DNA from 2 places in the Luteibacter sp. 22Crub2.1 genome. Region 1 is predicted to be linked to the other one. Evidence: predicted binding sites of a transcription regulator. Region 1 holds the regulator's gene; the other holds the start of a gene.
What was found. The regulator FliA, encoded in region 1, starts transcription of late flagellar genes. The targets are predictions, from matches to a motif close to TAAAGTTTNNCNNNCNNNGGCCGATAA.

Region 1 (3,414 bases):
GACCGTCGTCCCACGCGCAGCATCGCGGTGGCGGGCGGCAAGGGCGGCGTGGGCAAGACCACGGTGGCGGTCAACCTCGGCATGGCGCTCGCGATGGGCGGCCGTGACGTGGTCCTGCTGGACGCGGATCTGGCCATGGCGAACATCGACGTGCTGCTGGGCCTGCAGCCCACGCGCCATCTGGGCCACATGCTCGAAGGCGAGTGCCGCATCGAGGACCTGATCCTCCACGCCAACCACGGCCTGAAGGTGATCCCGGCGACCTCGGGCGCGCGCCGCATGGCGCAGCTGCCGAATATCGAGCACGCCGCCGTGATCCGCGCCTTCGACGAATACCCGGTCGCCCCCGAATATCTGATCGTCGACACCGCCGCCGGCATCTCCGACAGCGTGTCGATGTTCGCGGCAGCCTCCGACGAAGTGGTGGTCGTGGTCTGCGACGAGCCGGCCTCGCTGACCGACGCCTACGCGCTGATAAAGGTGATGAGCCGCGAGTTCGACGTGAACCGCTTCCGCATCGTCGCCAACATGGTCCGCCATGCGCAGGAAGGCCGTCAGCTGTTCGAGAAGCTGGCCCGCGTGACCAACCGCTTCCTGGACGTGTCCCTGGATTTCATGGGCATGGTTCCGCACGACGAGTACCTGCGTCAGGCCATCCGCCGTCAGGCGGCCGTGGTCGACGCCTGGCCGAGCAGCCGCTCGGCGGTGGGATTCAAGAATCTGGCCCGGTCGGTCGATACATGGGGTGAACCCGAACCCCGGGTGCAGGGTCGCATCGGCTTTTTCGCCGAACGGAACCACATGGGGGGAGGGCTGCCGCTGTGAGTGTCGCTAGCGAATACCTTGAAATCACTAGAGTTCCAGCGGATCAACTGGTTAAAACGCATGCACCCCTGGTGCGCCGGATCGCCTATCACCTGATGGGCCGCCTGCCGCCAAGCGTGGACGCGAATGACCTCATGCAGGCCGGAATGATCGGACTGCTCGAGGCCGCAAGAAATTACTCGCCGACTCGCGCGGCCAGCTTCGAGACCTATGCGGGCATCCGCATTCGTGGCGCCATGCTGGACGAACTGCGCAAGACGGACTGGACCCCGCGCTCCGTCCACCGGAAGTTGCGCGAGGTGGCTGAAGTAACGAGGCAGATCGAGAACGAAACGGGTGGCGACGCCGAAGACGCGGAAGTGATGAAGCGGCTGGGTATCGACGCCATGGAGTACAACCAGATTCTGGCCGACGCGGCGAGCGCGCGGTTGCTGAGCCTCACGGCGCCGGAAGGCGACGAAGGCGCGGCGATCGACGTCGCGGACCCCGACGCCTCGGGCCCGGAGGGCAACTTCGAGAAGAACGGCCTGCGCGACGCGCTGGCGCAATCGATCGACGGCCTGCCGGAACGCGAGAAGCTGGTGATGTCGCTGTACTACGATGAAGAGCTCAACCTGAAAGAAATCGGTGTGGTACTGGGTGTGAGCGAGTCGCGCGTGTGCCAGATCCATGGCCAGGCCCTGATTCGCCTGCGTGCACGCATGACGGGTTGGAAAGACAAGCAGTGACGGCATCGCGGTGCCGTCGCCGGTAAAGAAAAAGCACGTGGCGGAGAGCAGTTTTGGACAAGAACATGAAGATCCTCGTGGTGGACGACTTTTCCACCATGCGGCGCATCGTCAGGAATCTCCTGGTCGAGTTGGGTTTCACCAACACGCTCATTCAGGAAGCCGAAGACGGTAACGCGGCCCTCGCGTTGCTGCGCTCGCAGCCGATCGACCTTGTCGTCACCGACTGGAACATGCCCAACATGACGGGCATCGACCTGCTTCGCGCCATCCGCGCCGATGCCGGTCTGAAGTCGTTGCCGGTGCTGATGGTGACCGCGGAAAACAACCGCGATCAGATCATCGCCGCCGCGCAGAGCGGTGTTAACGGCTACGTCGTCAAGCCTTTCACGGCGGTCACGCTGAAGGAAAAGCTCGACAAGATCTTCGAACGACTCGCCGCGGCTGCGGGCTAAGGGAATAACGATGAATACGATGCTCTCCCCCGGCCAAGAGGTCGTCCCCGAACTGCGCGAGCTGCTCGAGGCCGACGACGGCGCCGCCTTCGAAAAGGCACTCGACAACCTGATCCGCAGCCGCGAGCAGCACCTGTTCCTGGCGCTGGGCCACCTTGCGCGCGACCTGCACGAATCCGTGCGCCGCCTCGCTTCGGACATTTCGACCGACGGCGTGCCGGGCAACATGAGCGATGCGCGCAAGCATCTGCGTGACGTGCTCGAGATGAGCTCGACCGCGGCGCACCGCACTCTGGACTTCAGCGAAAAGCTGCGTCCACAGGCCCAGGCGCTGGCGAAGCAGGCCGACGAAGTGCTGGTGCTCGATCATGCCGACCCGGCGTTCGGCACCAATGCCACGGCGCTTGCCGTGCGCGTGGGCGATTTCGCGCAGAGCTGCGACATCGGCCTGGGCGAAATGGTCGAAGCCCAGTCGTGGCAGGATCTTTCCGGTCAGCGCGTGGCGCAGGTCGAGGCGTTCATGGCCAAGGTCGAGTCGTCGCTGGTCGAGCTGGTCCGTCTGACCGGCTCGCTCGCGGGCGGCAATGCCCCGGCCGCGGACAAGGTCAGCCAGGACGAAGTGGATCGCCTCCTCAGCGAATTCGGATTCTGAGCCCGCTATGAGCGTGGAGCTGGACAACGAGCTGCTCAACGTCTTCCTGATCGAAGCGCGCGAACTGCTCGAGAGCCTGGGCGAGCAGCTCGTGGATCTCGAAGCGTCGCCGAACGACACGGAGCTGCTGAACGCGGTCTTCCGTGCGTTCCACACCGTGAAGGGCGGTGCGGGCTTCCTTGGGCTCAATCCCATGGTGGAGCTGTGCCACCGTGGCGAAGATCTTCTGAACGAAGCGCGTAACGGCACTATCGTGCTCAACGCCGCCTTCATGGATGCGCTGCTCGAGTCGCTCGACCTGCTCAACGACATGATGCGCGCCGCCGATGGCGGCGTGCCGATCGAGCCCGCGCCGCGTTCGCTGCTCGACCGGCTGCTGATTCCCGGTCGTGCCGTATCCGCGGCTCCCGTTGCCTTGGCGGTACCGATCTCTTCGCCGGTCGCGGCACCTTCCGCGCCGAAAGCGTACGACCCGATCGAAGATGAATTCGAGGCGATGCTCGACGCCGCGCGCACCGACCGCGCGCCGGCACCGGCCTCGTCCGCGACGATCAACGATGACGAGTTCGAAGCGCTGCTCGATTCGTTGTACGGCACGGGTGCGCCAGGCGCGGACAGCGCAGCTGTTTCCGCATCGGCACCGACGCCCGCACCCGTGGTCGCTGCCGCAGCACCGTTGCCGTCGAACAACGACGCGATCAGCGACGACGAATTCGAAGCCTTGCTGGATTCCCTTCACGGCACGGCAGCGCCG
Region 2 (3,414 bases), on a different contig from region 1:
AACCCGGTACGTATGTTTTCGCTTTTCCGCGCGTTATCGCCGGCTGGGCGACGTTCGACGTGTCGGGACCGTCGGGGGCGACGGTCACGGCGCACTACGGTGAGAAGCTGATGCCCGACGGCACGGTCGACGCGCGCGATGAGCATCATTATTTCAGACAGGGTTTTCAGACCGACCGGCTGACGCTGGCTGGCGGGCGTGAGCACTGGCATCCGCATTTCTCGTACAAGGGCTTTCGCTATGTGCAGGTCGATGGATGGCCTGGCGGCAAGCCGCTTCCCGGCGCGGTGACCGCACAGGTCATACACACCGATGTCGCCGAGACAGGGCGCTTCGACAGCGCGAATGCCTTGCTCAACTGGATCCATCGCGCGGCCGTCGACACCATGCTCAACAATCTCTACGGCATTCCGACCGATACGCCGATGTACGAGAAGAATGGCTGGACTGGTGACGGCATGGTCGGCGCGGACATGTTCCTGCGGAACCTCGACACGGGACGCCTGCTCGCGAAATGGGTCCGCGATATCGCCGACACGCGCGGGCCCGATGGCGCCCCGTTGCTGATCGCACCTAACCCCGGCTGGGGCAAGGCGCGCGCGCCCACCTGGCACTCGGCGTACGTGTTCATTCCCTGGTCGCTGTGGATGCAGACGGGAGACCGTCGACCCGTCGAGGAGAACCTCGATGGCATCTCACGCTATGTCGCGATGGAGGACGCCCGGTCGCCGGGAGGCATCGCGGACACCGAACTGGGTGACTGGGTCAGTCCCGAGACCGATCCGGGTGGCGAGAACGCTCCCGAGGACAAGCATGTCGCCGCCACGGTGTACCTCTATGGCATGGAGCGTACGGTGGCGGGCATGTATCGTCTCCTCGGCGACACGAAGCGCGCGAAGGGTTTCGACGCGAAGGCGGCGATCGTGCGCGATGCGTTCAACGCGCGCTTCCTCGACCGCGACGCCGCCCGGTACCGTGGGGAAGGGGACAGCGGCTACCGCCAGGCGCACAACCTGCTGGCGCTGTCGTTCGGGCTCGTGCCCGACGCGTTGCGCGAGCGGGTCGCCGCCGGCGTGGCGGCGGATGCGAAAGCGCGGGGCGATCACCTCGACACGGGTGCGCTCGCGACGAAGGTGATTCTGCCGGTGCTCACCGCGACCGGTCACGCCGATGAAGCCTGGCGTATCGCGACGCAGACGACGTTTCCGAGCTGGGGGTTCTGGCGCGACCACGGGGCGACCAGCTTGTGGGAGCACTGGAAGCTCGCGTCGCGCTCCAGGGGCCATTATTTCCTGGGCACCGTGGACGACTGGCTCTTTGGCGATGTCGCGGGCCTGCGGCCGCTGGAGGCGGGCTGGCGTCGGTTCGAGGTGCGTCCTGCGCTGACAGCATGGCTGGACCACGCATCGGCATCGGTTATGACGCCTTATGGCGAGGCTTCGGTGGCCTGGCGCAAGGAGGGTGAGAAGGTGGTGGCCGAGGTGCTTGTGCCGGTGGGTGCGGAGGCGGTGGTGCGGTTGCCGGGGCGGCCCGAGGTGGTGGTTTCCTCGGGGCGGCATCGCTTTGCCGCGCCGTAGGTCGCTCGCTCGCGGGACGCGCGCCTGCTCTTCGCTGGATGATGCGCTGCGGCATTGTCCCTTCACATCTCTGCAATAAAGTTTGACGCCCGGCTTGCCGATAACGCCTATACGGGGAATCACGGGGGTGAGGGGCATGTCGTCGATAAAAAGCTGGTTTGGCCGCACGCGGCTGAATACGCGCGTGTGGATGGTGATGACGGTCGTGGTGCTCGGCCTCTTGGCGCAGACCGTGATGTCGGGCGTCGAAAGCCGCGCGGTGCAGATGCGCGACCTGCAGGACACGCTGACCCAGCACGTGGACGCGGCGATCGCCATCGTCGACGGCTACCACGCGCGAGCCGCCAAGGGTGAGATGAGCGACGTCGAAGCACGTGTCGCCGCCCTGGAGGCGGTCGAGTCGATGCGCTGGGACGACGGCAAGGGCTACGTGTTCGCTTTCGATTCGACGCTGGCCATGCGTATGCATCCGCTGCGCCACGACGATATCGGTAAGAACATCCGCGACGATGCGGATGGCAAGGGCTTTCACCATTACGAAGCCATGCTGAAGGCGGATACGGCCGCCGGCCACGGCTTTACCCGTTACACCCAGATCATGCCCAGGACGAAGGAACTGCGCGACAAGATCAGCTACTCGTCGTGGTACAAGCCGTGGGATCTGCATCTGATTTCCGGTGCCTACTTCGATGATATCGACGCCGCCTTCGCCGCGCAGCTGAAACGCGACCTGATGAAGTCGGGCATCATCGCGGTGCTCGCGATGTTCATCGTCTGGCTGTCCATGAGCAGCATCCGTACCACGGTGGGCGGTGAGCCGCGTGACGCGGTGGAGATCGCCGGGCGTATCGCCGGGGGCGATCTGCGCACCGATGGCACCACGTTCGCGCCCGCCAGCCTGCTCGGTGCGCTGGAGCGCATGCGCGGCACGCTGTCGTCCATCGTGACCGAGGTACAGGAAGGCGCACATGTCGTGTCCACCACCTCGGGCGAGATCGCCCGTGGCAACGACGATCTGTCGCAGCGCACGCAGGAACAGGCGTCCAGCCTCGAAGAAACCGCCGCGTCGATGGAAGAGATGACCGCGACGGTGAAACAGAACGCGGAGAACGCCGTCGCCGCGGATCGCCTCTCCCGGCATGCGCGTGGCGAAGCGGAGAAGGGCGGCGACGTCGTCGCCCAGGCGATGGACGCGATGATCCAGATCGGTGATTCCAGTCGTCGCATCGCCGACATCGTCGGCCTGATCGACGAGATCGCTTTCCAGACCAATCTGCTGGCATTGAATGCGGCGGTCGAAGCGGCACGTGCCGGCGAGCAGGGGCGTGGCTTCGCGGTAGTCGCCGCCGAGGTGCGCCGCCTCGCCCAGTCCAGCGCGTCCGCGTCCAGGGAGATCAAATGCCTGATCGTCGAGAGCGGCGAGCGTGTCGAAGCGGGTGCATCGCTGGTCGAGCAGTCGTCGACCGCCCTGGCGAGCATCGTCGCCAGCGTGAAGAAGGTCACCGATATCGTCGCGGAGATCGCCGCCGCGAGTGCCGAGCAGTCGGCAGGCGTGGATCAGGTCAATACCGCGATCGCACAGATCGATCAGGTCACCCAGGAAAACGCGGCACTGGTCGAGGAGGCCGCGGCCGCCGCCAAGTCGATGCAGGACCAGGCCCAGTCGCTGCGCGATCAGGTGGCGTTCTTCACCGTGGACGCGGTCGAGCGGCCGGCGCTGAAAGCCTCGCCCGCCGAACGCGCCGCGCACGATGCCCGTTTCGGTCAGGTCGGCAAGGCGACCGCACCGGCCGCGACCGGCAGCGATGCGTGGGTGGAGTTCGCCTGAGGGTGTTTT

Region 2: B5X73_RS04370 (methyl-accepting chemotaxis protein) is a predicted target of FliA. The motif match lies at 1,655-1,681, and genes of this name have one in related genera.

Annotation. Positions count from the first base shown of each region.
Region 1 is NZ_FUYT01000015.1:85,652-89,065, forward strand. Features, by position in the region: gene B5X73_RS16155 (MinD/ParA family ATP-binding protein) at 1-825, shown strand, start outside; gene B5X73_RS16160 (RNA polymerase sigma factor FliA) at 822-1,553, shown strand; gene cheY (chemotaxis response regulator CheY) at 1,607-2,008, shown strand; gene B5X73_RS16170 (protein phosphatase CheZ) at 2,019-2,660, shown strand; gene B5X73_RS16175 (chemotaxis protein CheA) at 2,668-3,414, shown strand, end outside.
Region 2 is NZ_FUYT01000003.1:271,325-274,738, reverse strand. Features, by position in the region: gene B5X73_RS04375 (alpha-L-rhamnosidase) at 1-1,577, shown strand, start outside; gene B5X73_RS04370 (methyl-accepting chemotaxis protein) at 1,714-3,405, shown strand.